Regions from separate parts of the Alteromonas sp. 14N.309.X.WAT.G.H12 genome, predicted to be linked through region 3. Evidence: predicted binding sites of a transcription regulator. Region 3 holds the regulator's gene; each other region holds the start of a gene.
What was found. The regulator sigma-54, encoded in region 3, starts transcription at its own class of promoters, with help from an activator protein. The targets are predictions, from matches to a motif close to GTTGGCACGNNNNTNGNNT.

Region 1: glnA (glutamate--ammonia ligase) is a predicted target of sigma-54. The motif match lies at 7,691-7,709, and genes of this name have one in related genera.
Region 2: V5298_RS11825 (PEP-CTERM sorting domain-containing protein) is a predicted target of sigma-54. The motif match lies at 3,907-3,925, and genes of this name have one in related genera.

Annotation. Positions count from the first base shown of each region.
Region 1 covers NZ_JBAHZB010000014.1:11,269-21,853, forward strand. The annotation lists gene V5298_RS06715 (chloride channel protein) at 1-976, shown strand, start outside; gene V5298_RS06720 (CopD family protein) at 988-1,413, shown strand; gene V5298_RS06725 (hypothetical protein) at 1,496-1,672, shown strand; gene V5298_RS06730 (UPF0149 family protein) at 1,683-2,336, opposite strand; gene V5298_RS06735 (Nramp family divalent metal transporter) at 2,426-3,625, shown strand; gene V5298_RS06740 (PatB family C-S lyase) at 3,611-4,747, opposite strand; gene V5298_RS06745 (response regulator) at 4,853-5,227, opposite strand; gene typA (translational GTPase TypA) at 5,353-7,188, opposite strand; gene glnA (glutamate--ammonia ligase) at 7,782-9,191, shown strand; gene V5298_RS06760 (DUF4124 domain-containing protein) at 9,302-9,811, shown strand; gene glnL (nitrogen regulation protein NR(II)) at 9,939-10,585, shown strand, end outside.
Region 2 covers NZ_JBAHZB010000041.1:6,277-16,861, forward strand. The annotation lists gene V5298_RS11800 (alpha-hydroxy acid oxidase) at 1-240, opposite strand, end outside; gene V5298_RS11805 (FadR/GntR family transcriptional regulator) at 389-1,192, shown strand; gene V5298_RS11810 (EamA family transporter) at 1,340-2,215, shown strand; gene V5298_RS11815 (DUF6314 family protein) at 2,441-2,827, shown strand; partial or broken gene V5298_RS11820 (EamA family transporter) at 2,867-3,742, opposite strand; gene V5298_RS11825 (PEP-CTERM sorting domain-containing protein) at 3,960-4,589, shown strand; gene V5298_RS11830 (HAMP domain-containing sensor histidine kinase) at 4,708-6,174, opposite strand; gene V5298_RS11835 (response regulator transcription factor) at 6,201-6,893, opposite strand; gene V5298_RS11840 (spondin domain-containing protein) at 6,950-7,663, opposite strand; gene V5298_RS11845 (spondin domain-containing protein) at 7,677-8,378, opposite strand; gene V5298_RS11850 (putative bifunctional diguanylate cyclase/phosphodiesterase) at 8,567-10,363, opposite strand.
Region 3 covers NZ_JBAHZB010000010.1:95-10,679, forward strand. The annotation lists partial or broken gene V5298_RS05525 (LptA/OstA family protein) at 1-179, shown strand, start outside; gene lptB (LPS export ABC transporter ATP-binding protein) at 179-904, shown strand; gene V5298_RS05535 (RNA polymerase factor sigma-54) at 974-2,461, shown strand; gene hpf (ribosome hibernation promoting factor) at 2,489-2,776, shown strand; gene ptsN (PTS IIA-like nitrogen regulatory protein PtsN) at 2,785-3,228, shown strand; gene rapZ (RNase adapter RapZ) at 3,275-4,120, shown strand; gene V5298_RS05555 (HPr family phosphocarrier protein) at 4,117-4,392, shown strand; gene V5298_RS05560 (substrate-binding periplasmic protein) at 4,552-5,304, shown strand; gene mgtE (magnesium transporter) at 5,477-6,835, shown strand; gene V5298_RS05570 (ClpXP protease specificity-enhancing factor) at 6,866-7,315, opposite strand; gene sspA (stringent starvation protein SspA) at 7,321-7,953, opposite strand; gene V5298_RS05580 (cytochrome c1) at 8,063-8,797, opposite strand; gene V5298_RS05585 (cytochrome b) at 8,794-10,059, opposite strand; gene petA (ubiquinol-cytochrome c reductase iron-sulfur subunit) at 10,061-10,585, opposite strand, start outside.

The DNA of each region.
Region 1 (10,585 bases), on a different contig from region 3:
TCTTCTTGGCATTGTATTAGGGGCATTAGCCACCTTATTCAATTCCCAAATCATGCGTATAATGCAGGGTTTTCAGAACCTGAATATGGTGTGGCGTCTCATCTTAGCGGCGGTGATCACCGGTTGTATCGGTGCCCTACAACCAGAAAGTCTGGGCGCAAATTTTGAAGATGTGGAACATTTATTTAATAGCCATCCGGGAACGTTAGTCCTTATATCCATTTTAGTCGCTAAGTTCTTTCTTGCCGTATGCGCCATTGGACTTGGCGTGCCTGGAGGCATTATTGGGCCTGTGATGGTCATCGGTATGTTAGCCGGTTCGGTACTGCTGATGCCCTTACAGTCATTTGTAGATACCAATGAATTTACCAGTAGTTTTGCCCTATTGGGGGTGGCCGGCATGCTGACAGCGGTACTCCATGCGCCGCTAGCGGCCTTGTCCGCGGTAATGGAATTATCCTACAGCCCACAAATTATTTTACCGGCCATGTTAGTTATTGTCCCGGCCTATGTAACCGCAACTCAATTTTTAGGTAATCGCTCAATATTCATTAGACAACTGGATTATCAAAAACTACCCTATGCAGTCTCGTCAGTGCAGGAGTCGTTGGAAAAAACCGGCGTACTCGCGGCAATGACCAAAGAATACAAGCTGTTTTATAACGCTCCGGAAGAAGTAATTGAAGACTACCTGTCCGAGAGTCCAACCCATGTGGTTGTACAGAAAATCCGCTCAGAGCGCGACGTAACATTTAAGCTTGTACAGTATGATGTGAGCCTTGAACATAATGCTAAACCTTTGAGTTACCAAAACATGGACGGGGTAGCGAGTCAGGCCACGTTAAATGAGGTGTATGAAAAACTCAAAAACAGCCGGAATGGTGCAGTATATATTTTCGAACAAAATGAACATGAAATTCAGGGTGTTATAACCTGGAATATACTGCAATCGTTCTTGCAAAGAGCCCATTATTAAGCAGGTATCTTATGATTTTCTGGATTAAAGCACTGCATATCTTTTTTGTGATTTCCTGGCTTGCGGGCATTTTTTATCTGCCGCGACTATTTGTTTATCACGCAGCCGCCGAGCATCAGGCAGTAAAAGATCAATTTAAAATAATGGAGCGACGGTTATGGTTTTTTGTCACACCTTTTGCCATTTTAACCGCCATTTTTGGTATTGCTCTTATCTATATTTATGGGTTGGCATGGTTTAAAATATCCACGTGGTTGCATGTAAAGTTAGCGCTTTTACTTGCCATTTATGGTTATCACATCTATTTATATAAGCTTATGAAGCAATTTGAATACGATAACAATGTCCACTCTACCAAGTTTTACCGCTTTCTTAATGAAGCGCCTGTTCTATTATTACTTGCCATCGTAATTTTGGCAGTGGTTAAGCCATTTTAAATATGTAGGCTTTTAATCTCGTAATAAATGGAAGGAATTACGTTTTTTCCGGTCTACTTATGTTTTATAAGGTGAAATATACATGGACGTGAATAACGATCATTTAAAAGCGCTTCTGGAAAAAACAGATAAAGCGTTCCAAGCACTATTGAAAAAGCCCGACTCCGAAGAGTTAAATTGTGCTTATGAATCTGCTAAAAACGAGCTAAATCAGTATATTAGTGCAGTACGCAGCAATCTAGCCAAACGCCAACGTTAATGACTCTGTATCACTGATTCGGCTGAGTAAAACTTTCAAACTGATTCGGTAAAGCAAGCGCAAGCTCTCCAGCTAAAGTCACATAATCCCCCAGCATCGCCGGCACTTGTGCCACTAATTTAGCCATATTTTCCTTTAATAACGCCGCCTGTTCGTCATTTCTTACCGATAATGCCAGTTCTGTATCTGCCAATGTGGTAAATAGCTTTAAACACCGTGTTAAACGCTTGCTAGGATCTTCCTTACCCTTCGCTACGTCCGTATTAGGCTGCTTTGTTGCCAGGGTCCAGGCTCGCTGCCAGCATGGCTCCAGCTTTGCGTGAGCGGCAACTAGCCCAGTAAGCCACAATGACAATACAGAACGTGGCATTCCCTCGGACAATGTGAGCCAATCGTGTGGTAATAACGCCGTATTTTGCCGCATGGCGTTGAGGTATTCCCGCAACCCATCCATAAGACCTTCCGCCAAGGTATCAAGCATGGCAGTAGCCGGCACCTCACCAGACTTTGTCATTAGCCATGGCATCCAGGTTTCCGGCATGGGGATTTCAGGGCTGGTGGCAACCGCAAAAATAAAGCCTTTCACATACACTTTGTCAGGCAACAGCGTCGCTAAAGCCGGGGTTAGATATAAATCATCGAGTGTTGTTACTTTATTGTTCATTTTTGTTTATGTACTTGTCATTTAGTAGGTATCATCGTTATGCTTGATAATCCGTGTCTAAACAATAACATTTAACCGGCAGTTAAAATATGTCAAAAGATAAATCAGGGTATATCGTGGCGGCGGCTTTTATCGGGCCAGGTACGGTTACCACCGCCAGTCTTGCCGGTGCAGGCTATGGCTTTCATTTGGCCTGGGCGCTATTGTTTTCTATATTCGCAACCATGGTTTTGCAGGATATGGCCGCTCGCCTGGGTATTGGTACAGGTAAGAGTCTTTCAGCATGCCTGATGAATCTTACTGCGAATAAGCCTTTGAGGTTTATCATCGCCTTTTTAATTATCTCCGCCATTGGGATTGGCAATGCCGCGTATGAGTCGGGAAATCTTACCGGAGCTGCCATTGGCTTGGATACCATTGCGCCTTTAGGCACCAGTTCTTGGTCATTGATACTGGGTATTGTTGCCTGTATTTTGCTACTTAGCGGTAAATATAAACTCATTGAAACTGCACTGGTCAGCCTGGTGGCCATTATGGCCTTGGTGTTTGTTGTCACCTTGGTAGTGGCACAACCGGATTTAACCAGCATGCTAACGCAATTGCTGTCCCCTCGAATGGATACCCAGTCCATTACCATGGTGTTAGCCCTTATCGGTACCACCATAGTGCCATACAATTTATTTCTTCATGCAAGCCTGGTGGCGCAACAATATAAAGATGCAGACCAACATCAGGCCGTCAAAGCGTGTCGACGTCAGTCAGTCATTGCCATCGGTTTAGGTGGAGCCATCACACTTGTCATTGTGGCCACGGCCATGACGGCATTTTTCGAACATGCAGTCACATTAACTGCCGGCAATATGGGCGAGCAACTAGCCCCCGTGTTAGGCGACAAAGCAAAATGGTTTTTCGCTGCTGGACTGTTTGCCGCTGGGCTTACCAGCACCATAACGGCCCCCCTTGCTGCCGCTTATGCCGTATGTGGTGCATTAGGCAAGCCAGCACAGCTAGATAGCACATTATTTAGAGTGATTGGCTTTGTGGTGATCGCCACCGGAGTGAGTATTGCAAGCATGGGCTTTAAGCCCTTAACCGCCATCTTATTTGCCCAAGCCGCCAACGGTATTTTATTGCCTATTATTGCCGTCTTTTTGCTGGTTGTGATGAACCGTGAAAGTGTTCCTGCCACATTTAGAAACAGTACAATGAGCAATATTGTCGGCGCGCTCATTGTACTGTTTGTGTGCACCTTAGCTGGTTATAAATTATTTAGTTTAGCTACCAGCTAAACGGGTAAGAATGGCGTCTAGCATGCTACGGCTACAGCCGAAATTTAACCGGAAATGATCCGGTGCATGAAAATCACTACCAGGAGAAGGTCCCACACCCCGACTTTCTGCCCAGGTTTGGACATTAGGAACGCTTAACCCGCTAGCGTCCACCCAGGCAAGAAAGGTCGCCTGTGAGGTATGTACTTTTAGCCCATCAATGGCATTTACCGCCTTTACAAGGCGTTTTTGGTTACCCCGTAAGTAGGCGAGCATGGCCTGATGCCAATCATCACATTGGGTAAATGCGGCTTCTGTGGCGACTAATCCCAACAGGTTCACCCAAGGCATATGCCCGGCAGCGGCCTGTGTGAATTGTTGCCGTAACTGACGATCGGGAATGATAGCAAAAGAAGCGCCCAATCCTGCCACATTGAAGGTTTTACTGGCGGCCATCAGCGTGACGCTAACATCCTTAAGGGCTTCAACCCGTCCAGCGGGAATATGGGAAACCGTTTCATCAAGTATCAAATCACAATGAATTTCATCTGAACATAACTTAACCTCGTGCTCGAGACAAATTGCCGCAACACGATCAATTTCATCTTGGCTAAGTACACTGCCAACCGGATTCATCGGGTTACAGAGGATCAACAACTTGCACTTAGGATCTGCCGCTTGGGTTTCAAGTTCAGCAAAGTCCAAAGTGGGACGACCATCCACTTCCACGGTACCAATATCCACACGCTCTAAACCATTAATTTTAGGCGCAGCCAGTAACGGCGGATAATTAGGCGTTTGCACCATCACCTTATCGCCAGGTTCACAATAGGCTTTACAGGCAATATTAAACGCGGGAACGACACCCGGAGTCCATACCAACCAGTCAGTATCTATATCCCAGTTATGCTTGTCTTTAAGCCAACGTTGTACCGCTTTTATGGCGGGCTGATACTGGGCAGGCAACACATAACCTAGATTGCCATGCTCCACTTTCGCCGCCAATGCGTCGAGAATGGGCGGTGCGCAACGAAATTCGGTATCAGCAACCCAGGCAGGAATGATGTCCTGTCCATCGTACTTTTGCCATTTGAAAGAATAAGTCCCCTGGCGGGATGGCGTATCATCAAAATTAAAAGACACTGAAAATATCCTGTGATTACGGTGAAAAAGAAAAGATATGGAGGGTGTTTTACACACTAAATGCCAGTGTAATCGAAAAGGCTGTTAGTTGACTAGAGCAGGAACCTAAATGAGCAGAGATTTTACCTTATCAACCAAGTCATCACTCACAAAGGGTTTGGCGAGAAACTGAGTAGCCCCACCTTTTTTAGCGGCGATGACCGTATCTCGGGTTGCATCGGCAGTGAGTAAAATAAATGGCGTTGCTATCCCTGCATGACGGCAATCCCTGAGTAAAGTAAGTCCATCATACTGGGGCATATTCTGGTCACTGATAATCAATGACAGTTTATCTGAGGCGTTATTGAGGAGAAATTCTCGGGCCATTTCGCTACGATTAAATGCATACACGGTGGTATCCAATGCATCTTCCAAGGCATAAGTAACAATATCCAACGTCACCGTATCATCATCAATGACAACAATAGAATACTTACTCATACTGCCAACTACCCCGACTTAACTGCACTGTACCATTAACAAGGATAATCCCTTATCGGCGAATTACCACTTTGTTTTAATCAAAAAAAAAGCGCCAAACTGGCGCTTTTTTCATTTTATATCTGCTACTTGCCTCGTGAAGCACGCTTGCGTTCGTTTTCGGTAAGTAATTTCTTACGAATTCGAATGCTTTTTGGCGTGACTTCTACTAATTCATCATCATCAATAAATTCCAATGCTTGTTCCAAGGTCATTTTAACCGGTGGTACCAAGGTCTGGGCTTCATCTGTACCCGACGCACGTACGTTGGTTAACTGCTTACCTTTGAGGGCGTTAACGGTCAGGTCGTTATCCCGGCTGTGAATACCGATGATCATGCCTTCGTATACTTCAACACCGTGACCAATAAACAAGCGACCCCGTTCTTGCAGGTTAAACAATGCATTGGTTAACGCTTTACCATTGGCATTAGCGATAAGTACACCATTTTTACGCTTACCGATTACGCCGCCTTTGTGGGGACCATAATGATCAAACGTATGATAGAGCAAGCCCGATCCTGAAGTCATGGTCATAAAGTCAGTTTGGAAACCAATCAAACCACGACTTGGAATAGTAAAGTCCATACGAATACGTCCCTTGCCATCCGGTGACATATCGGTTAACTCTGCTTTACGCAGACCCAGTTGTTCCATAATGGAACCCTGATGCGCTTCTTCACAGTCGATAGTCAATGTCTCAAAGGGTTCTTGTAATTCGCCATCAACGTCTTTGAGAATAACTTCTGGACGAGATACTGCCAACTCGTAACCTTCTCGACGCATATTTTCAATCAGGATACCCAGGTGCAATTCACCTCGGCCAGAAACGCGGAATTTATCCGGATCTTCAGTTTCCTCAACCCGCAGTGCCACGTTGTGAATCAATTCATCATTTAAGCGTTCCAGGATATTTCTGGACGTCACGTATTTACCTTCTTTACCCGCGAATGGCGAGGTATTGACCTGGAAGGTCATGGTAACCGTTGGCTCATCCACAGACAGGGGAGGCAAGGCTTCGATAGTGTTAACATCACAAATGGTATCAGAAATTTTCAGTTCACCCAGACCGGTAACCGCAATAATGTCGCCGGCATTGGCAGAATCCACTTCATGGCGATCAAGACCAAGATAACCCAAGACCTGACCCACTTTACCGTTGCGCGTTTTGCCATCAGCAGTCACAACGGTGACTTGCTGATTCATTTTCACGCTACCACGGCTAACACGACCTACACCAATAACACCTACGTAGGAATTATAATCCAGCTGTGAAATTTGCATTTGGAACGGACCAGAAGCATCGGCATCCGGAGCAGCAACCTGTTCAACAATGGTTTCAAACAACGGCGTCATATCTTCGCCTTGGGTGTCTGAGTCCATTGATGCCCAGCCGTTTAATGCCGAGGCATAAACAACCTGAAAATCCAATTGGTCATCGGTGGCACCTAAGTTATCAAACAAATCAAAAACCTGATCCATTACCCAGTCTGGACGGGCTCCCGGCTTATCGATTTTGTTAATAACCACAATAGGCTTAAGACCTTGAGCGAAGGCTTTTTGTGTCACAAAACGGGTTTGCGGCATGGGGCCTTCTTGAGCATCAACCAATAGCAATACAGAATCGGCCATGGACATAACACGTTCTACTTCACCACCGAAATCAGCGTGTCCAGGAGTATCTACGATATTGATTCTATAATCGTTCCAGTTAATGGCAGTATTTTTTGCCAAAATAGTAATACCGCGTTCTTTCTCGATGTCGTTGGAGTCCATTACCCGCTCTTGGGCTTCGCCACGACTTTCGAGTGTGCCGGATTGCTGAAGCAATTTATCAACAAGCGTCGTTTTGCCGTGGTCAACGTGAGCTATTATTGCGATATTACGTAAATTCTTGATTGTATGAGGTTTTATGCTGTTCATTGGGTGCCAATTTAGATTTTGGGTGCCTAATCGGGTGCCTAATTTGATGTTTTTAGGCTGCCTAAATCCGCTTAGGTATAAAAATTAGGCGCGAGTATACGTTGGTTAGCGTTCTATTACTAGTTTAGCTTTTAATATTACGTTTCGCATTTTTTATTCTTACAAACCCATTCTTGTTACGACCTATCGTGTTTATCGTGTTGCGACTGAGTTAAGCATAAGGTAAAAAATGCTGAAGCGGGCATCCTGGAACTAGTGCTCTTTTCGCCTCCCAATGAAAACCCACCACTTAAAAGGTAATTCTCTCATCTCTCACGCGATTAAGCTCAAAATGTCGGTTATGCTGGTATCACTTTATAGAATGCTCTAGGCTAAGCAGTGAAGCACGATCATGCAGATTCGGTGCACCATTATGAGTCAATTTCGCACACATTTGGTGCATTTAATATGCCCCGTTTCTTTGCCGTTTCCAGCTAGCCCACGTAATTACGTGAAGCTACTTTATGGCACGAATATCGCTTCACAATTTTTTAATTATTTTGGAGTGAAATTGTTCACCCCACTTTTTATGCTAATTAAATCCGGAGGACACGATGTCAGTAGAAAAGACATTAGAGCTGATCAAAGAAAGCGAAGCGAAATTTGTGGATTTGCGTTTTACCGACACGAAAGGTAAAGAGCAACACGTATCGATTCCCGCTAACCTGATCGATGATGAATTCTTTGAAGAAGGTAAAATGTTTGACGGCTCTTCTATTTCTGGCTGGAAGGGCATTAACGAGTCTGACATGATTCTGATGCCTGATGCATCCACAGCAGTACTCGACCCATTTGCTGAGGAAGCCCAAGTTAATATTCGCTGTGACATCGTGGAACCAACCACCTTGGAAGGCTACGAGCGTGACCCTCGCTCAGTAGCCCGTCGTGCAGAAGAGTATTTGAAATCCACAGGCATCGGTGACGTTTGTTACGTTGGTCCAGAGCCTGAATTCTTCTTGTTCGATGACGTTAAATTCCACACTGATATGGCAGGCTCTTTCTTCAAGATTGATTCTGCAGAAGCAAAATGGAATTCAGGTGCCGACTTTGAAGGCGGAAACCTGGCTCACCGTCCTGGCGTAAAAGGCGGTTACTTCCCAGTACCTCCTGTTGATTCTGCACATGATATTCGTGCCGCCATGTGTTTGGTAATGGAAGAGATGGGCTTAGTTATTGAAGCGCATCACCATGAAGTAGCAACTGCGGGTCAAAACGAAATTGCAGCGGCATTCAATACCTTGGTGTCGAAAGCGGATGAAATCCAAATTTATAAGTATGTTGTTCATAACGTGGCTCATGCCTACGGACAAACAGCGACCTTCATGCCTAAGCCGCTAGTAGGCGATAATGGTTCAGGTATGCACGTTCACCAATCTATTGCTAAAGATGGTAAGAACATCTTTGCGGGTGACAAATATGCAGGCCTTTCAGAAGAAGCCTTGTTCTACATTGGTGGTATTATCAAGCACGCTCGTGCGATCAACGCCTTTACCAATGCGTCAACAAACTCATATAAGCGTCTTGTACCTGGGTTTGAAGCGCCTGTTATGTTGGCTTACTCTGCACGTAACCGTTCAGCGTCTATCCGTATTCCTTATGTGACGAGCGACAAAGCTCGTCGTATCGAAGTACGCTTCCCTGACCCAACAGCTAACCCATACTTGGCATTCACTGCAATGCTTATGGCTGGCCTTGACGGTATCCAGAATAAGATCCACCCTGGCGATGCCATGGATAAAGACTTGTACGACTTACCGCCAGAAGAAGCCAAAGAGATCCCCACTGTAGCGAGTTCTCTTGAAATGGCGCTGGAAGCCCTTGATAGCGACCGTGACTTCCTGAAAGCCGGTGGCGTTATGACTGACGATATGATCGATGCATACATCGAGCTGAAATCTGAAGAAGTAACAAAACTAGCCATGTCTACGCACCCTGTTGAATTTGACATGTACTACAGCGTTTAATCTTCGCTACCCAGATATTGATAATTTATCATTATAAGCCCGCGATTAATGCGGGCTTTTTTTTGTCCTTGACTTTGCTAAACTGAAAAAAAACAAAGGAAGCATCGCTCATGAAAAAACGGTTGCTGTTACTCTGGTTTGTTTCGTCTCTTTTATCTGCGCAAACGATTTATAAGATTGTAAAACCAGATGGCACCGTACTTTATACCGATACCCCACAGGAAGGGGCAGAACCGGTTGTTTTAGACAGTAACACGCAAAACGTGGCTGCCCCCACCCCCACCCAAAAGCCTCTCCAGTCTCAACAAACTAAAAAGCAAAAGGTAATCTATGAGGTTTCCATTACCTCACCGGAGCCAGAAGCCACAGTACGCAATAATCTAGGCACAGTGATAATCAAAGCCACCGCTTCACCCACCTATAAAGGTCGCTATCAATTAACCTTCGATGACCAAACCAACTGGACCAATAGTAGCGGCATTTTTAAGCTTAGCGATATCGATCGTGGCGCTCACTCTTACCGTGTGGATCTCATCGATAATAAAGGCAAGACTCTTGCATCGTCTCCTCAACAAACACTGTATTTGCATCACGCATCAGTGTTAATTAACGCCAATTAGCGATCTATGGTGGCGCATGCCACGCACCATAGGGGTTCATATAAAATAATTATTTAACTTGAATCTTCGCTGATCGAGCACAGTAATCTATAATGCACCATATCAGTGCAAAGGGGAGCCGCTCGGCATGCTTGCTACCGAGTTTGAAACAAACCATTTATTAAATAATTTAAATACTGCGTTAGTAATGGTAAACGAACAATTACAAATTGTTTATGCGAATCACGCAGGTGAAGCCCTGTTCGAAACGGGCGTAAAACAATTATCCGGACACAAACTTTCTGAGTTTTTTGCGCCAAACGCAATTAATAGCGCACGGCTACGGGCCGCTATTCGTCGTGGTGAAGATTTTACCGAAAACGATATGCGTTTATGCTTCAAAGACGGACGTAACGTCTTGTCCGATCTTACGGTGACAAATTTGCAGACCGATGACGGTCCAAAGCTAATGTTTGAAGTACGCCGTATTGATCAGCAACGCCGTATCTCCCGGGAAAACCAGCAAAACGCCCAACACGATGCCGCCCGAGAATTAATCCGAGGCCTAGCCCATGAGATTAAAAATCCTTTAGGTGGGATCCGTGGCGCGGCACAGTTGCTGGAAAAAGAACTCACCAATCCAGCCCATACTGAATTTACGCAAATGATTATCGACCAATCTGATCGCCTGAGAAATTTGGTCGACCGCTTACTAGGACCTAATTCCCTGCCCCGTCTTGAATGGAGCAATCTTCATCAAGCGCTGGAAAAAGTACGTAGTCTCATGCGCGTTGA
Region 2 (10,585 bases), on a different contig from region 3:
AGGAGAACAATACAAAGGCATGGCCAGTTTCTGCCCCATGACGGTCACCGACAAATCGATGTCTTTTACTCCCCGCAATACATTGGGTACAAGATCGCAAGCCTCAAAGCTGTCGCTGTTGCGTCGTTGAGTGGTTTCATCGTCTGCGCCGCCATCAATATAGTTAAAAATTGGGCTGGGTAAGCGACGTTTGGCTAGTTTCCGAAAGTCATGATAATTGTGGCAATCTTTGAGTCTCATAATGGGGCTTATTGTTGTATGGTTTTGGTAAACATACTTTACCGATTATATTTGGTCAATTTTATTTACCACAAAAAGCTACTCTTATTTGGGAAGCACAGGTAAACTTGCCATCATTCTATTGATCTCCCTGTTTGCCCGAGTTTTTATGAAATCAGCCACATCTATCGCCAATGAATCACAAACGAAATGCCCCACCGAAATCTTTGAATCGGTGCAACAACATTCGTTATCTGAAGCGGTGGTGGAACAACTGGAAAACTATATTCTCGACGGTATTTTACGCAGTGGTATGCAATTGCCCGCTGAACGTATACTGGCGGAACAATTAGGGGTGTCGCGGCCGAAATTGCGTGAAGCATTACGTATTTTAGAAGAGCGTGGGTTGTTAGAAATTCATCCGGGGAGTGGAGCGGTGGTGGCTCCCTTGAGTGGCGATGTGATGACGCCGGCCTTGATAGCGTTATATTGTCGTCATCCCCGGGCTATTCAGGATCACCTTGAATACCGTAAAAGTCAGGAAGTGTTCGCTGCCCAGCTGGCCAGTGCGCGGGCCACCGCTGAAGATAAACAAGGCATTCAGACCATTCTTGATGAGATGGTACGGGCTGATGAACAAGGCGATCTGTCTCAGGCCTTAGAATTAGATGCCCAGTTGCACATGGCCATTGTACACGCCAGTCATAACCGCACGCTGATCCATATGATGGCCTCCCTGTATAGCTTAAATCGCAGTGGTATGTTTTTCAGTCGCAGTGAAATATTACACCAGCGTCATTGTGCTCAAACGCTATTGGAACAGCACCTAGCACTAGGCAAGGCGGTGATAGCCGGTGACACCGAGCATGCCATGACACTGGCGGCACAGCATATCGACTATGTGGCAAATGCCTTAGCCCAGTTGCTTGCTCAGCAACAGCGTGAAGCCCTAGCGGCCAAGCGCTATGCTTAACGTTTATTGCAGTCTGCGTGTGCCAGTAGAGCGGACGGATAAACAATCATTTATTGAGCCGCATCGAAGGATTGCCACTTGTGAATTTTAGCCTTCAGCCAAGAGTCATTCGTGCTTTTGTCTGTTTATCGTTAAGTTGGAGTTATTTTGAGTTGGGCCGTATTTACTGTATTCGCCGTGGTGTTTCAAACCTTGCGTAATGCCTTTCAAAGCCAGTTAAGCCAGAGTGTCAGTACTTCGGGGGTTACCTTATCCCGCTTTTTGTTTGCGCCGCCCATGGCGCTATTTTACCTATTAATACTGTACTATTTTGAACCGGCAGACGTCCCCCATTTTAGCGTAAAATATGTCCTTATCGCGCTGGCAGCGGCACTTTTGCAAATCGCAGCGACATCACTGATGGTGATCCTGTTTAAACAAAAGAATTTTGCCATAGGGGCAGGCTTAGCAAAAAGTGAAGCGTTGGTGGCAGGCGTATTTGGTACCTTGTTTTTTGGTAGCGTGCTGACGCTGCTAGGATGGCTAGGCATTATTATCGGTACCATCGCGGTGTTTGTGCTGAGCGGATTTAGACGGGGAGGTAGTGTTAGTCTATCGACCGCCCTGATTGGTCTGACATGTGGTTCCTGCTTTGCCTTTACGTCGTTATTTGTACGGGAATTAAGTCATCTATTGCCGTTACCCAGCTACCACAGTGCAGCCTGGACCCTGCTATGGATCCTTTGTATCCAAACCCTACTGTTGTGCAGCTACATTGGGTTTCGTCGCCCTAACACCATTAAACAACTCGGTCATAGCCTAAAACTCACCACGGCCACCAGTTTTGTCAGTTGTACAGGCTCCATATGCTGGTTTACTGCCATGACCTTAAATGACGTCGCGTATGTGAAAACGTTAGGTCAAATAGAAGTGTTGTTAACCATGCTTATTTCCGTATTTTGGCTTAAAAAGCGGGTGGCTAGCCATGAAATTGTCGGCTTACTGTTAATCGGCCTAGCGGCCCTCTTTGTGTTGTGGAGCTAGCAGGGCTTTCCCTCTAAATGACAGGCTGGCAGGTGAGTACAGACCATTGTGTGATGTTTTTCTGTGTAGCCTTAGGCTATTGAATTGCTGGGGCTATGCCCTTATATCCCATACTATCGTCATTTGTAAGTACTAACTGTAGTGATTAAAGGCTCGTCGACACCCCCAGCGTTGCCCGTCAATGCAAAACCACAAAAACCATTGCCGTCATGCCTAGAGGACTTTGTGGGTCTTTGGCAACTTTCTCGTACCATTGTGCAGCGCAGCGGCGATACCTTTTTGTTTGCAGGCAAGGCGAGTTTCAGCTGGCGGGACGAGGCTTTGCTTTACCATGAGTCAGGGCAGGTCTCGGGGCCCCATGGAAAGGTTTTACAGGCCGAGCGCAGCTACATTTGGCAGCAGTCCTCGACGAATCAGTTTGATGTGTTATTTGACGATATTCGCTATTTTCATTCCTTTAGTGCCGCCCAGCCCAATGGGGAACACCTATGCGGTGATGACCATTACAAAGTCAGTTACGGTTTTGAAACCTGGCCGCAGTGGTCCTCTACCTGGCAAGTTAAAGGTCCCAGAAAAGATTACGAAATGCATAGCTGTTATCAGCGCACTTAATGGGTATTGCGCTCTGTTTTTCTATGGCATTGATGGTTTTTACGTTTTCGCTTCGTGTGTTGTTTTCTTTTTCTCGTGCCTTTGGGACAACCACAGTGCAATCACGATGATAGTTCCCCCTAAAGCCAGTCGACCATAATGGGTGTCTTTTTACCAAAGCATGAGGTTTACCACCAATCCAGCCGGGATTAATGCATTGTTCATAATGGCCAGGGTACCCGCAGAAACCCTAAGTGCCCCTGCATTCCAAAAATAGTAACCTAAGCCCGATGCCACTGCGCCAAGCCATAGGAGTACACCCCATTGAGTACTTGTGTGGGGCAATTGTTGGCTATTGCCAAATATAACAAAGGCGGGCAGGGCAATGGCGAGGGCGCCAAGATAAAACCAGGCAAAAACATTGTGGTAGGTTAGGTTTGAGTGAAAGGAAGAGGCCAGCTTTTTATACCCGACCTGACCAAAAGCAAAACAAAGGTTAGCGCCTTGTACTATAAGAAAGCCTTGCCAGAAATCTTCATTGATACCCTGAAAGCGAATAATGGCCGCCCCTGCAGTGGCGAGCAGTGCACAGACGAGGTGAAAGGGCGTAAACCGATTAAACAGGGCATCGTTAAGTATAGCTACGTAAAGCGGGGTGAAGATGGTGAAAAGCAATACTTCAGGTACGGTTAGATACAAAAAGGAATGATAAAAAAAGATGTACATCATACCGAGCTGCAAAGCGCCCAGCCCAGCAAGAGTGACTTTTTGTTTTATACTTAGCATACGGGGCTTAAGAAAGGGTAAAAATACCAAGGCAGCAAGTAAAATACGGGTGAGTACCGAAAAATAACTGTCCACCTCACCGGCTAAATATTCCCCAATTAAGGAAAAGGAAAACGCCCATAATACTGTAACTGCAACTAAATAAACCACGTACTGCTCTTGTTAATCGTTGTGTATCCGGTGAAGTATTGCATAGCGTTTGGGAAGGCGCTAGTTCCTGTAATTCACAAGGTGATGCTTATCGCAATACTGTCGATATTTTTTACATGACTTGCATTTAAATAAAATAAATTCATTTTAAACATATAGTTAAAAATGGCTCGTATTTGGCATATGTAAAAGAAATGTCAGTATAAATTGAGTTGTTATGAATAAGTATTTTAAGTATGTCGTGTTATTTTTGTTTCCTTGGGCGATGGGGGCGAATGGAGCGCTCGTTGAAATTAACCCGCTGAGCTACAGTGTTCTGCAAGCCACAGATTGCGGTTCGTATTGTTATCACGATGAAACGGGTAGCCAACTGATTGATGGTTTATATGGGACGCATATTTGGCAAGCCGATTTAGGTAATGGTAATGCTTATGAATGGTTAGGTTGGACAGATGATAGCGTCTATATCGTGTTTGATTTTGGTGCGCTTACCATGGTAAATGAAATTATTGTGGGGACGGTACAGGACCGACTGAACGATGTGGTATTTCCATCCATTAGTGTGGGCACAAGTGTGGATGGTGTGACTTGGGGCACCCCCTTTCACTCCCTTTACGTACCTGAAAATACAGCGAATAATCTGGTTCACGGCGACTTAACTTTATCTGCACTCAATCAAACAGCCCGCTATTTTGTACTGAACTTGGAATTTTCCTTAGATGGGCCATGGACGTTTACCGATGAAGTGGATTTTTACCAGAATGTCAGTGTTTCAGTGCCAGCCCCCAACTCATTCGTGTTACTTACCCTTGGTCTTGCGATATTAGGACTGCGTCGTAAAAGGTAATAGTGTGCATGGTGTGTCATTTCCATTGTATACATACTCTTGCGCTTTTGGGCGCTCAATACACAAGTGGTAAGGTGGCAAATATGGTGCATTTTATCGGGTATCACTTCATCGTATTTCACAATGCCGCTTTTGCCAGTTCAAAGGTAAAACGGCTGCCTTTTCCTGGTTGACTGGTGACGCGGATCACACTTTTATGTATGTCCAGTAATCGTTTTACAATGGATAATCCTAGCCCTGCATTGGCAATGTTTGCTTGGCTATTAGAGGCCTGATATTTAGGTTCAAAGATGGCTTCGAGTTCATTTTGATGAATACCGCGCCCGTTATCAATAATGCTCATGGCCACTTTGTCTTGATAATCATTGATTTCAATTTTCACCATGCCGCTCGCTTGGGTATGACGAATGGCATTATCAATGAGGTTCACCAATACTCGCTCTAATTTACTGATATCGGCATAGGCCACAATCCCGTGCTCGGTCTCGGCGATGACGCGAAGTTGAACCTGTTGCTGTTCTGCTTGAAAACGAAGGCGCTGCATCACATCGTAGGCGAGCTCTACCACATTTACCGGCTCGGGGATAAACTGAATATCGCCACTTTCTAACCGAGCTAACTCAAAAAGTTGATCCACCAGTTGATTGATTTGCAGACTGTTTTGATAGGCAAGATGCACGAGCTCCGGCTTGCGCTGTTCTTCGGGGGTTATTAACCAGGTTTCTAAATAGCCGTTAAGGCCGGTCATGGGCGTTTTGAAATCATGGGAAATATGAGATAGCAATTCTCGTCGCAACTGCTCGGTATTTTTTATTTGGTTGAGTTGCTTATTAATATGCTGCGCTGATGAAATAAAGCTTAACTCTAAGTCTTGAATCTCTTTGCTTTTTAACCAACTGTTTGATGTGGTATCTAGGTTGGCAAAGTCGTTTTTGACATATTCAAGGGTGCGTTGGCTTAGCTTTTTAAGGGGTTTAGTAATAATTATTACCACCAATAACATGGCGATAATGCCAAATAAAATCGCCATGCCAAGTATAAAAGCACTGTCTTTTATTACCTTACTACCGGTGAGTAAAGCGGTGGCTGAATCACGTTTTTGGCCGCCAATAATCACGTACAGATAACCTTGGATTTGGGATGATGCCGCACTGATAATGGGGGTCACCGAGAATATTTTTTGCGATCCGAGTGCTCTTGGATCGTCTCCGTAAACAGGAAAGTGGCTTCCATTAAGGTAATCATCTATCGGTTTTAGATCCACGCTGTTAAGTTTAACCGCACCTTCCGGCGCAGAGTAGGCCAGCACTTTACCCTTAGTATCAAGGGCATAAAACTCCCATTCCGGTCCCAGTAGCATTTTAGTATGAAACGCCGACACTAAGCTTTCGGTATCAATGATCCCGCTTTCCAATTGGGGGTTATCGTGAACGATATGAGCCGCCAAATCTCGATGTAAAACTTGCTCTACCTCATCGGCAAATTTTTCACTGCTATGTAAATACCACTGAAACAAAACAAAGGCAGCAATAATGAATAAAGCACTGATAGCGAGGGTAAGTTGGCTGGCGAGTGTTCGGAACATGAGTAATCTCGATTTTATAATGTCTTTTAATAGGAAAATTTATAGCCAACACCCCAAACGGTCTTTAACCAAAGTGGGTTAGCGGGGTCTGCTTCGAGTTTCGAACGAAGGCGGTTCACCGTAGAATTGACGGTATGGGCAGAGCCTTCACGACGGCATCCCCAAATACTGTGGAGTAATTCCTCTCGACTAAAAACCCGTTGGGGTTGCTGCGCTAAGAAATACAGCAACTCAAATTCTTTTGCGGTGCATTCTAAAACCGAATCGCTAAGCTGTATTTGATAGAGATTAGGGTCGATGGTCAATTCGCCGAAAGTTAACACTTGTTTACTTGCGGCCTCAAGTGGCTCCTTTCCTTGGTTGCGCCGAAGATGGGCTTTAACTCTGGCTTGTAATTCCAACACCGAAAACGGTTTTGTTAAGTAATCATCTGCGCCATTTTCTAAGCCTTTCACCACATCTAATTCCGAGGTTTTCGCAGTTAACATGATTATCGGGATATCCGGTTGTAATTGACGCAATCGCTTGCATAATTTAAGTCCATCGGTACCTGGAAGTGTGATGTCTAAAATGGCCAGATCATAGTGATGATTTAACTGTTTGTAGGCCTCAGTGCCATCGTGAAAGACCACAACCTGATAATTCATCATCGATAAATTGATGGAAATAATATTGGCAATGTCCCGACTATCTTCAACTAATAAAATCTTATTGGTCATTGAAGTAACCACTCCTATCTATAAGGTATATAGATAAGAGCGGTTCAATGACTATTTTATTGCACCCGAGTGATAATTAATTGGGCGGTTGGATTATCAAATTTGTGTTCGGGTAGTAAAAGCGAGGTGGCTAACTCAAGTTCGGTGAGTATACCGGCATGAACAGCGACTCGGTCCACGTCACCTTCACGGCTAGCATTGAAGCCTTCGCCGCCAATACCAGGCACAGCAATTTCATCATTTTCTTCCGTGCCGGCATCGTAGGCCATTAAGGATTGTTGATAGCTTTCATTCAGTTCTAGACCACTAATATCTAAATCGGTCACGCCGGTAAAAGCATCATTGGTAATACCTAGCATTACCGCCAAACTAAGGCTCATGGAGTCGGTGTCACTGAGTTCCAGTGTCAGTGTTTGGGATTCACCAGGCGCAAGACCCGTTTCGCTTGCCACGCTGTGCTCAACGTCGGGTAGGGCGACGAGTTCGCTGCTATCGCCGCTTTCGGCGAGCATTTCTAAAGCGACACTTGCCGGTTCGCCTGCTTCCCATAACTTCACGCCAGCGGCATGGGTAATCACTGCCGGTGGTGAAATCATTTGCCCTTGCGTGATATTCGTCAGGGTCACTTCATAGACATAGGTTTGAGGTGTTTCGATTGGCTCAACCGTGTCGTCAGCACTAGCGTGGTCGTTGCCATCTAAATCACAGGCTGACAAGATAGCCGTCATTGCGATTAATCCGACAAGTTTAAATGTTTGAATTTTTTTCATGCCTAATCTTCCCTTAGTTAACGGTAATGACCAGCTTAGCCACAGGGTTTAACCATCTGTGTACTGTACTGTCTAAGTCAGAGAAACCGCCGTTTGCATCCGTATCGCCAATATTGCCTGGGTGAATATGAACAGTAGTATTGCCTTCGTTGAAGCTTGCCCCTGTACCTCCACTTCCTGCATTACCACTTGGATCGGCTGGAATACCCGCCACACCCACTTCGCCGCCACCATTGACGATTTCGTCATTCACTTCAGTTCCCGCATCATAACCATTAAGCATAATGGTATAGGTACCGGCTTCGGTGGGGATGTGCCAGCTGTCTAAGCCCACAAAACCGTCATTTGTAGGTAATAACATAGCGGTGAGGGATAAGTATTCGTTGCTGCCTGTATCAATAGAACCCATGGACGTCACACCCGCTAATGTCGGGGCATCGGTAAGATCTAGGTTAACGCCACCGACAGCGGTGACATCGGATTTTAGTCCTGATGTGTCACCACCCTCTGCCATTTTTTGTAATGACAAGCTTGCGGCTTCACCCAGGGTAAATAAGGATGTGTCTTCACCGTGGGCAGCAACCAGTACTGGGGTAAAAGAAATTGAGTGGGTGAGGTTTACAAGGGTAATATCCAGATCCGCGGCGTTAACTTGAGCGGCTGATAATAAGGTAGAGATAATGGCCAATGATTTTGCTGTTTGTTTGAGTTTCATAACTGTCTCCTTGATTAAGTAAGCACAGTTTATGAAGTAAATATCCTAACAATAGGGGGGATTTATCACAAAAGTATCACAGTTTTTATTTTGCATGATGTTTGCTAAACGGTTATACCAAACAGTAAAAAGGCATTGACTATGGTCGAGTTTTGGTAGCGACACGTTTATATTAAGTAAGAATAATTTTATTTTTCTAGCCAACCACGGTGTTCAACAATGGCATAGGTAAGGAGTAAGGCTTCATCTTCCAGTTTAATTTGTTGTCTCCAGCTACCAACCGTCATTTTTTGCTCAAGCCATTTGATAATTTGTTCGCTGGTTGTGGGTTTGCTAATGAAATAGCCTTGAGCCTTGTTACAGCCAAGTTTTAACAGTAATAAGCCTTGCTCCTCATTTTCTATACCTTCCGCTATAACTTCACAATTGAAGGCGTTGGCCAATGCCATAACGGCTTCAATGATGCTTAAATCTGCGGTGTTTTTTTGTATGTTGCTGGTAAAACTACGATCAATTTTTAACTTCGAGACAGGCAACTTTCTAAGGTATGAAAGTGATGAATAGCCAGAACCAAAATCATCCAGAGAAACCGCTACTCCCAACTCATTGCACTGCTGTATCACGTCCGCAACGCGATCTACATCGTATAAAACAGAACTTTCTACAATTTCAAGTTCCAGAAATTGGGGGGTAACATGAGGATAAACGCTCAGTAGTTGCTTTAAATTGGCTAAAAAATCATCTTGATGAATATGCTTGCTGGTTATATTTACACTTACTGGTATGGAGAAACCAAGAGACTGCCATTGAGATATTTGCTTGAGGGCGTTTTCAATGACCCAGTAACCTAAGTCAATGGATAATGCGTGTTCTTCAATTAACGGTATGAATCGATTAGGCGAGAGTAATCCTCGATGGGGATGCTGCCATCGTATTAATGCTTCGACACCAATACACTCACCGGTTTGCATATTTATTTTAGGTTGATAGAGCAGAATTAATTGATTTTGTTTTATTGCTAAAGATATTTCATCAAGAACCTGCTTATTTTTTCGTTCTTTCGAGGCATCAATTTCGTCATAGAGTTTAACCACATTCTTTCCGCTTTGTTTGGCCTCATACATTGCAACATCAGCCTGTCGCAATAGTTGTTCGCCTTCTAGGGGAGATTGCTGAGGATAGAAAGTCACGCCAATACTGGCAGATAGTGAAACTAAGCGGTCATTGATTTTTAGCGGTTGTGATGCTGCCCGTAATATTCTATGCAAAATAGGAAAGCAATCTGAATGGTTTTCAAGGTTAGAAATTACCCCGGCGAATTCGTCACCTCCGACTCGGGCGATGTGGTCATCATCTCGTAAGCATTGAGCAAGGTTTTTGGAGACTTCTGTAAGTACTTTATCACCCGCATTATGGCCTATGGAGTCATTGATGGCTTTAAATGCATCTAAATCAAGGAAGTAGACGGCGATTTGCTTATTGTTTTGATTTGCGTGATGTATTGCACTTTGCAGCTTTTCGGCAAGTAATTTTCTGTTAGGTAGTTGGGTTAACGGGTCGTAAAGAGACTCATTGCGTAATTTTTCTTTATATAAATTCTGCTTGGTGATATCCCGTAACATCGCCAAATAAAACGCGGGTTCATTGTCTGGATCATTGATGGCGGTAATGGATAGATTTTCCAGATAGATGGTGCCATCTTTTTTTCTATTCCATATATCGCCACACCAGTAACCTTGTTGCTTGAGCGTTTCATTCATGGCCTGATAAAACTCAGGGTTGTGCACGCCAGAGGATAAGACTCTGGGTGTTTTACCAATAATATCACTTCGGGTATAACCGGTTATTTGTTCAAATACAGGATTCACGTCGATAATTATTCGCTGTAAATCCGTTAACATCACGCCGTCAGCGGTAAGATTGAAAATAACGGAAGGAAGTTCATGAACTGAAAAATCAAATGTTCGTGTAAAACAATTTTTCATAGGCCGATTGATAATCTTTGTTTGTTGAGTCCCTTACCTGTGATGATAAAAACACGGGTATTGTCCCTTTACCCACGACAGGCATTGTGTACCTTATTTATATAAGGTTGTGTGAATGTATGATGCCCAAGATCATGATTCAATTGCAAGCATAATAACCATATTAATTTTATGGCTATTTGGTTTTTGCACAAATTTACAAATAGACGTTGGAGTTTTGCC
Region 3 (10,585 bases):
ACACTAGCGTGGTGCAAGGAGACAGCATCACTTATGATATGGGCAAAGAACAATTACTTGCCACCGGGGGGGCCGAAAGCGCTTCAGGACGCGTGACTACCGTGTTTAGACCCGATACCATTGAGAGCAAAAGACAGCACGATGATAATGACGAAGATAACAAGGAAGATAATCAATAATGGCTACGTTGTCTGCATCCCATTTAGCTAAATCGTACAAATCCCGCCAGGTTGTACGGGATGTCAGCTTGTCAGTATCAACGGGCCAAATTGTGGGCTTGTTAGGGCCCAATGGCGCGGGGAAAACCACCACCTTCTATATGATTGTGGGGCTGGTTCCTTTAGACAAAGGAAAAATCAAAATCGATGACCAGGAGTTGACGCACCAACCCATGCATGAAAGGGCACGCAGAGGCATTGGATACTTACCACAAGAAGCATCCATATTCCGTAAACTCACCGTTCATGAGAATATCATGGCGATTCTGCAAACCCGCAAAGATTTGAAAAAAGAACAACGTGAAGCCGAAGCGGATTCACTACTTGATGAATTTAATATCAACCATATACGTAATAGTACGGGTATGAGTTTATCCGGCGGAGAGCGCCGTCGGGTGGAGATTGCACGAGCACTCGCTGCTAACCCACAATTTATTTTGTTGGATGAGCCCTTCGCTGGTGTTGATCCAATTTCAGTGAATGATATAAAGAAGATTATTCAGCATTTACGTGACAGAGGTATAGGAATCCTTATTACGGATCACAATGTTCGAGAAACCCTTGATGTTTGTGAAGAAGCCTATATCGTCAGTCATGGCGAGCTCATTGCGCAGGGTACCGCGGAACAAGTATTAAGTAATCAAAAGGTTCGTGATGTATACCTGGGAGAGCAATTCAGGCTATAGTTAGGATATCGGATTCGGTTAATCGTGACCCATACTGGGTATCCCTTGATAGAGTTATATAAGACGTAGATGAAACCATCGTTACAGTTAAAATTTAGCCAACAACTTACAATGACGCCGCAGTTACAGCAGGCGATCAAATTATTGCAGTTGTCGACACTTGATTTACAACAGGAAATTCAAGAAGCCTTGGATTCCAACCCGTTGTTAGAAGTGGATGAAAGTACCGACAACGATGTTGGCGAAAAAAATAATTTAGAGAACGACGATACGGTTCAGGAATCGGCATCTGCCACTGAAAGTATGGACACTGGAGAAGCGTTAGAAAAAAACGACCTTCCCGAAGAATTACCCTTAGACAGTACTTGGGATGAATATATCTCAGCTTCCTCCGCACCGGCAACCAGCATATCCGGCTCCTCTGGTGGCGATGATGAACAGATCTTTCAGGGAGAAACCACCGAGAACATTCAGGATCATTTGCTTTGGCAAATGCGCTTGACGCCCTTTTCAGAAATAGACCGAGCCATCGCCTTGGCGATTATCGACTCCATCGATGAAAGTGGTTACCTCACCGTTAGCGTTGAGGATATTCTGCAAAGCGTTAATAGTGACGAAACCGAAGAACCGGTGGAAGAAGACGAAGTGGAATGCGTGCTAAAACGTATCCAATTGTTTGATCCCATAGGCTCTGGCTCCCGTTCACCTCAGGAATGCCTGCTTGTGCAACTCAAACAGTTTGCCCCTGAGACGCCTTGGCTGGAAGAAGCCAAAATGCTGCTGGAGAACCATTGTGATTTACTCGGTAGCAAAGATTATCGAACACTAATGCGTAAAACTCGGCTCAAAGAAGATCAACTTCGTGAAGCCATGCGTTTACTACAAACATTGAATCCACGGCCCGGTAGCGCCCTTATCACCAAAGAACCAGAATATGTCATTCCTGATGTGTCTGTGGCGAAGAAAAACGGACGATGGGTGGTGGAACTTAATCCAGATAGTCTACCTAAATTAAGTGTTAATCAGCAGTATGCGGCCATGAGCCGTAAAGCGAAAAACAGCAGCGACTCTCAGTTTATTCGCTCTCATATGCAAGAAGCGAAATGGTTTATAAAGAGTCTGGAAAGTCGCAACGAAACCCTATTGAAGGTGGCGAACTGTATCGTACAGCAACAAATGGGATTTTTTGAGCACGGACCGGAAATGATGAAACCAATGGTGCTCAATGATGTCGCAGAAATGGTGGATATGCATGAATCAACAATTTCCCGCGTAACCACGCAAAAATACATGCATACCCCACGGGGCATTTTCGAATTGAAATACTTTTTCTCCAGCCACGTCGCAACGGAATCAGGTGGCGAATGTTCATCAACGGCAATACGCGCATTAATTAAAAAGCTAGTGGCGGCTGAAAAACCCAGTAAACCGCTTAGCGATAGTAAGATTGCTTCGTTGTTGGCCGAGCAAGGTATTATGGTAGCTCGGCGAACAATAGCAAAATACCGGGAATCTTTGTCGATTCCACCGTCTAACCAACGCAAAAGCCTGATTTAGGGCTGCTTAAAATAAGGAAGACGAAATATGCAAATCAACCTTACCGGTCGTCATGTTGAGATCACTGACTCTTTGCGTAATTATGTCGATACTAAATTCAGCAAATTAGAGCGCCACTTTGATCACATATCAAATGTGCACGTCATATTAAATGTTGAAAAACTCAATCAAAAAGCAGAAGCTACAGTATACCTTAGCGGCGCGGAAGTGTTTGCCTCTTCAGAAAACCAGGATATGTATGCCGCAATAGACAATATGGTTGATAAACTGGATAGGCAGGTATTAAAGCACAAAGAGAAGCTTAAAAAGCATTAACGTCACTTATGGATATTCAAGCCATCGTAAGCCTGGACCGCACTAAATGTGCGGTCCAGTGCAATAGTAAAAAGCGTATTTTGGAAATTATCAGCGGAATCGCTGCCCAAAATAACCCTGACATTGACGAAGCCACAGTGCTGAGCAGTCTGCTTTCCCGAGAAAGAATGGGCAGTACTGGCATTGGCAACGGCATCGCACTTCCCCATGGTCGACTAGAAGGGTTGGATCACGTTATCGCTATTGTTGTCACTAGTACACCTGCGATAGACTTTGATGCCATTGACAATAAACCTGTGGATATTTTTTTCACCCTGTTAGTGCCTCATGATCAAACAGAAGGTCACTTGCAAACCCTAGCCACAGTGGCGGGAAAACTCAGCGACAAAGAAACCATAAAAAGCATCAGAAAAGCGCAAACCAATGATGATATTATTCGCGCATTACAGTAAGTTATAGAAAAGGACATTTGTTGCCTGCGGATTTAGGAGAGACACGGTGAATCTGATCATCATAAGTGGCCGTTCAGGCTCGGGAAAATCTGTAGCATTACGGGCCTTAGAGGATTTGGGATATTACTGCGTTGATAATATCCCCGTTAACCTGCTTCCCGCTTTAACCCATACTGTCGCCGACGAATACGAACAAGTGGCCGTGAGCATCGATGTTCGTAACCTGCCCAAAGATCCCGCTGAATTAGTGGAAATACTGGATTATTTGCCCGAATCTTGGACGGTTACCATTGTGTATATCGATGCCAGTGAAGACATGCTGATGAAGCGCTTCAGTGAAACCCGGCGTTTGCATCCACTGGCCAAATTAAACAAGTCTTTATCCGATGCCATTCTCACAGAAAAAGAACTGCTTGCCCCCATTGCGGAACGGGCAGATCTTAATATTGATACCGATTCCTTAAGCATCCACCAGCTTGCCGAACTCATACGCGAGCGCATTTTAGGTAAAAAAAGCGCGCGTTTAGTACTGGTTATCGAATCCTTTGGCTTTAAACATGGCATTCCTAAAGACGCCGATTACGTGTTTGATGCCCGTTTCTTACCTAATCCCCATTGGGAGCCCGACTTAAAACATCTCACTGGCTTAGACACGCCTGTGCAAGTATTTTTAAGTTCACAGCCCATCGTTACCAAATTTATTTATCAAATTCAAAACCTCATCACCACATGGTTACCCCATCTAGAACGCAACAATCGAAGCTATGTGACCGTTGCCATAGGCTGCACCGGTGGCCAGCACCGCAGTGTTTACGTTGCTGAATGCTTAGCTAAGAACTTGCGGGAGAGCCATTCTGATGTGCAAATACGTCATCGAGAGCAAAAAGAATGATGCGCCTAGAAAAATCTGTCACCATTGTTAACAAACTGGGCTTACATGCCCGGGCAGCCACTCAACTGGTACAACTGGCGAATCAATTTGATGCCGAAGTTACCTTGCAAAAAGGGGATAAAACGGCCAATGCAAACAGTGTGTTAGGGCTAATGATGATGGAAAGTCATCAGGGTGAGCAGGTAACCATTATATCAGAAGGCCCAGATGCACAGGCGGCACTTGATGCGGTAGAAAGCTTGATTGTCCAAAAATTCAACGAAGATGAATAACCGCATTATGGTCACTCACCGGTAATACTTCCCCATACAACCCATGAAAACCTCTGATCCATTGCTTCCCGGCCACTTCTATTGCTAAATAAACCTACTCTCACTTTTGCTTAAGTAGTGAACCACTAAACTGCTCAGCGTAAGTTCAAGGATCTGAACATGTATTTTGTTCATCGTTTATCGATGGTGTTAGTGGTGCCGTTACTCTTTTTCCTTCCTCTGTCATCGGTTTATGGGCAGGACTCCCTGTATTTAGGCGGTGCAGAATGGCCCCCCTACTTTGTTCTGCAAAATCAAAATCAGGCAGCGGGTAAAGATTATTTGTTGCTAAAATCCATTCTTTCGAAGATGAACTACGCCCTAATACCCCAAGTTTTACCGGAAAAACGCCTAGCTCATGACGTTAACCAAGGCAAAATCGATGTGGTGTTAGGCGCTGCTTATACACCGGAACGGGCACAAAATAACTATTTTTCCATTCCCTATCGCACAGAAAGCATTGGTTACGGATACCTTAACAGCGGTTCTGCGCCACCGGCACAGCAAGATCTGCTCACACGCTTACGACAGGGTAAAACACTGGCGCTCAATACAGGTGGCTGGTTTGGTGAGTACTTTTCATCCCATATCGCCAATCCTTTTCACCATCAACTGGTGCATATTGAAAGTGTGGCACGTCGGATAAACGCCCTCGCTTTAGGTCGTGTGGATTTGATTTTAGATGACAAAGAGGTCTTGGCTTACAGCGCCAAAAAGCAAGGCATTCAAATAACGGTGAGTGAAGAAAACATTCAGCGCCAAGAGGTACATTTTATGTTTAGTCGTTATTCTGTTGATCAACAATTTATGCAGACATTTAATCGCTTGCTAGCAGAACGGCTAAAAATTGAACCGCAAAATGATGACGAATAAATGACAACCATAACAATTTGTCGCACTTGATCATAAGACTTCAACACCCTCAGGTTTAACCTGCCTATTCCCCCACTTTTGCTAGTATTTTCAGCATCAATATTCATGACAGAATTTGCTTGTTGGGGTATCCTATAGGTATCCCTTCCATATTGTTTCTCAAAGGATTTCAGTGGCAGAAGCATTGGACAGTAAATCAGCACAAAGTCAATTACGCTCACTTAACGACGCCTTGGGTGATGGGCGATTTGTGTCTGTAAGAAAAATGCTGCATGAGCTGCCGCCGAGCGATGTGGCACTGATCCTAGAATCCAGCCCAACCAAAACCCGGGATGAATTGTGGGATCTTATCGACAGTGATTTTCACGGCGATATTCTCGAAGAACTGTCCGAAGATGTACGTAACGGTATTATCAGTAAGATGGTGCCGGAAAAAGTTGTCGATGCCCTAGAGGAAATGGACACCGATGACTTAGCAGAAACACTAAGCAGTCTTCCCGATGAAGTCTTACAGGGTATCTTGCAATCCATGGATGCCCAAGACAGGCATCGTGCGGAGCAAGCGCTGGCGTATGGTGAAGAAACCGCCGGCTTTATTATGAATACTGACACCATTACTTTGCGTCCAGATGTGACCGTTGACGTGGTGTTGCGTTATATACGGCTAAAAGGTGAATTACCAGAAAACACCGACACCTTTTACGTGGTAAACCGCACCGACAACCTTGTCGGCCTTGTCCCGGTAGCCCGACTGCTCACCGCCGACCCTGAAGATAAGGTGGCAGAAGTCATGGATGAAGATGCCGAAGCGGTGCCGGTGAATATGCCTGATGGTGAAGTGGCCAGCCTATTTGAAAGGTACAACTGGCTGTCTGCCCCCGTTGTGGATGAAAATCATCGCCTAGTTGGACGTATTACCATCGATGACGTGGTGGATATCATCAGAGAAGATGCGGAGCACTCCATGATGAGTATGGCCGGTTTAGATGATGAAGAAGATACCTTTGCCCCCGTTTTACAAAGTACCCAGCGACGCTCGGTTTGGTTAGCCGTAAATCTGGTTACGGCCCTGATGGCTGCCGCTGTCAGCGATCTATTTGAAGCCACTCTCAGTCAACTGGCCGTATTGGCCATTTTAAACACCATTGTTCCCAGTATGGGCGGTGTTGCGGGAAATCAGACACTCACATTGGTGATCCGGGGTATGGCCCTAGGTCACGTTAACGGCAGTAACGCCCGCTGGCTCATTAGCAAAGAAATCGCCATCGGCTTTTTAAATGGCATTATCTGGGCATTACTTATCGCCACGGTCATTGGCGTATGGAAACAAAATTTGATACTGGGTGTGGTGATCGCCTTCGCTATGCTGGTTAACATGATAGCGGCGGCGTTGGCCGGTGCAACACTGCCCATTATCATGAAGCGCTTAAAAATCGATCCTGCCCTTGCCGGTAGTGTTATTCTCACCACCATTACCGACGTTGTTGGTATTTTTGCCTTTCTTGGCACCGCCACCTTACTATTGATGTAAGGCATAAAAAAAGTCGGCATTGCCGACTTTTTATTTAATGACTTTCAGGTTGGGTTTACCTTTTTTCGGTGGTACCGGCGCGTTTTGTGAATCGCCATCACTGGTATCCCCCGATGGTCGTGTTACCCCATCGCTATTACTTTTAGGTGCAGAATCTGGCTTTTCGGTCTCTTCTTCTAACGAGAACACCGTACCTGCGCCGTTCTCCCTTGCATATACGGCTAATACCGCATGACAAGGGATGTAAATTTGGCGAGGTTGGCCACCAAATCTAGCCTGGAAAGACAATGCTTCCAAATCCAGAGCAAAGTTCATACACGCTGCCGGAGAGACATTCAGTACTATCTGACCGTCTTTTACAAACTCCTGAGGCACATCAACCCGCTCCATAGTGGCATCCACCACAATGTAGGGCGTAAGCTGGTTATCCACTATCCAATCGTAGAATGCTTTTAACAGATAGGGTTGATTAGGGGTCATCATACTCATAACGGGTTATGAATTTCCCGTTCTTGATCCGTTAACGAGGCTTTAAAGGAGCTACGAGAGAAGATGCGCGTCATATACGCATTAACTTCTTTACTACCATTGCCGGTTAGAGTGATACCCAATGCAGGTAAACGCCATAACAGTGGTGCAAGGTAGCAATCCACTAAGCTAAACTCTTCACTCATGAAATAAGGCATTTCATCAAATACAGGGCCTAGGGCTAACAGGGCTTCGCGTAAATCATTACGAGCCGCTTCCACATCACCTTCATTACGGAAAATTTTATTCGCTAAAGAATACCAGTCCTGCTCAACCCGGTGCATCATTAAGCGACTTTGTCCTCGCGATACGGGATAAACAGGCATCAGGGGCGGATGAGGAAAACGCTCATCGAGATACTCCATGATGATATGGGATTTATATAGAACCAATTCTCTGTCAACGAGGGTTGGCACGGTACCGTATGGGTTCAAATCAAGCAAATCCTCAGGCAGATTCGTGGGATCTGTGTAGCTTATTTCAACACCAACACCTTTTTCCGCCAAAACAATACGAACCTGGTGACTGTAAATGTCGATGGTATCTGAGAACAACGTCATGATTGAACGCTTATTCGCGGCTACGGCCATTCATTTTCCTCCGTCGAGAGTAATACTACGCAAGCGCTAATGTCGCTTGCCATATGCTAAAAAAGGGGGCGGAATGCCCCCTTGCGTATTATACACAAAATATGCGCTGTTAGTGTACTTCTCTCCAGTATTCTTTCTTCAATAAGTAGACGAAGAAGAAAAGAACAACGATGAATACCAGCACCCACTTTCCGATACTTTCAGACTGTAGGCGGAAAGGTTCACCTGAATAAGCAAGAAAATTCACCAAATCCGCCACGGCTTGATCATATTCTTCCGTTGTCAGCGCACCGTCGCCATCGGTTTTAATACCCACAAATTGGGATTTCATTTCACCGTCCACCAGCACTTCTTCATGGGCCATGCGTGGCGTGCCTTGCAACGGCTGAAGTACATGAGGCATACCCACATCTTTGAAAACCGCATTATTAACACCAAACGGACGGCTTTCATCCACATAGAAACTGCGCAAATAAGTATAGATCCAGTCAGAACCTCGCACCCTATTAACCAGTGTTAAATCCGGCGGCGCCGCACCAAACCACGTGGCCGCAGACGCTTCAGGCATGGAGCGGGTAATATAATCGGTAACCTTTTCACCGGTGAACTGAAGGTATTTTTGTCCCAATTCATCGGGAATCCCTAAATCATGGAAAGTACGCTGATAACGCTGATATTGCATGGCGTGACAACCCAGACAATAGTTCATAAAGATTTTAGCACCTCGTTGCAAAGAGGCTTTATCCGTTAAATCAACGGGCGCTTTATCTAAATGCACACTGCCGCTGGCAGCCAAAGCCATACCCGGGATGAGGAATGTGAGTACTAACATCAATTTTCTCATTTCGGGATCCTCGCAGGTACAGGTTTAGTCCGTTCATTTTTGCTGTACAGGAACAATGCCACAAAAAAGCCAAAATACAGTACTGTGGCAATTTGTGAGGCAATGATTTTCCAGTTTTCCTGTGGCGTTCCACCCAGATAACCAAGGAATACAAACACCGCAGCGAAAAGTAAAAGGTTTACTTTGTGTAAGCCACAACGATAACGCCAAGATTTCACACGACCACGATCCACCCATGGTAAGGCAAACAGTGCTGCAATTGCCCCAAACATGGCGATAACCCCGAACAGTTTATCCGGTATGGCTTTCAATATGGCGTAGAAAGGCGTGAAGTACCACACAGGGAAAATGTGCTCTGGCGTTTTCAGCTGGTTTGCAATCTCAAAGTTGGGATGTTCAAGAAACTTGCCACCCATTTCAGGGGCAAAGAACATGATGTAACAAAAAACAAATAAGAAGATGCAAAATGCCACCAAGTCTTTTAGCACGATATGGGGGAAGAAAGGCACTACATCATCAGCGATATCATATTTGCTGGTGTAGTATTCATGAATTTCGTACTTGGTCTTTTCACTTTCAGGCAAAGACCCTTTTTTATGTTTAATGGCCACGCCATCAGGATTATTTGACCCCACTTCATGCAGTGCAATAATATGCAAAAACACTAGGATCACGATGACCAAGGGCAAGGCAATGACATGTAATGCAAAGAAACGATTCAACGTTGCGCCAGAGATAACATAGTCGCCCTGGATCCAAATCACCAGATCAGGCCCGATAACAGGAATCGCACTGAACAGCGAAACAATAACCTGCGCTCCCCAATAGGACATTTGTCCCCACGGTAACACATAGCCCATAAAAGCTTCGGCCATTAACGCCAGGTAAATAAACATACCAAATACCCATAGCAATTCACGGGGCTTCTGGTAAGACCCATAAATCATGCCACGGAACATGTGAGCGTAGACAACAATGAAGAATGCCGAGGCACCCGTACTGTGCATATAACGGATAACCCAACCGAAGTCGATTTCCCGCATGATGTATTCCACCGAGAAGAAAGCGCCTTCTGCTGTGGGGTTAAAGTTCATCGTTAACCAGATACCGGTAACAATTTGGTTAACTAATACGATGGTGGCCAAAAAGCCGAACACGTACCAGAAATTCATGTTCCGGGGCGCGGGGTACTGAATGGCGTGCATATTCGCCACTCGCATCATCGGGATGCGTTCTTCTATCCAATTTAAGAATGCATTCATGTTATACAGCCTCCGCTTCCGAACCAATAATGACGGTGGTGTCATCAACAAATTGATAAGGTGGTACAACAAGATTTAACGGCGCAGGTACGCTTTGGAACACGCGTCCTGCCATATCGAACTTCGAGCCGTGACAAGGGCAAAAGAAGCCATTGGGAACACCTTCTACTGCTTCTTCAAAAGCACCATCTTTCAAATATTGGGGGGAGCATCCCAAATGGGTACAAATACCAACAAGAATTAAGTACTCTTCTTTTAACGACCGATAGCGATTTTTAGCAAAAGTAGGTTGTTGTTCCGCTTCTGAATTAGGATCGCGAAGATGATCTTCATGGGTCGCCAGTTCTTCCAGGATTTCCGGTGTTCTGCGTACGATCCACACAGGTTTGCTTCGCCACATCACGCGAATTAACTGCCCTGGTTCAATCGCACTGATGTCGACTTCCACATCAGCACCAGCAGCTTTTGCTTTTGCGCTGGGATTCCACGAAGTCACAAAAGGAACCGCCGCGCCAACAACGCCTAC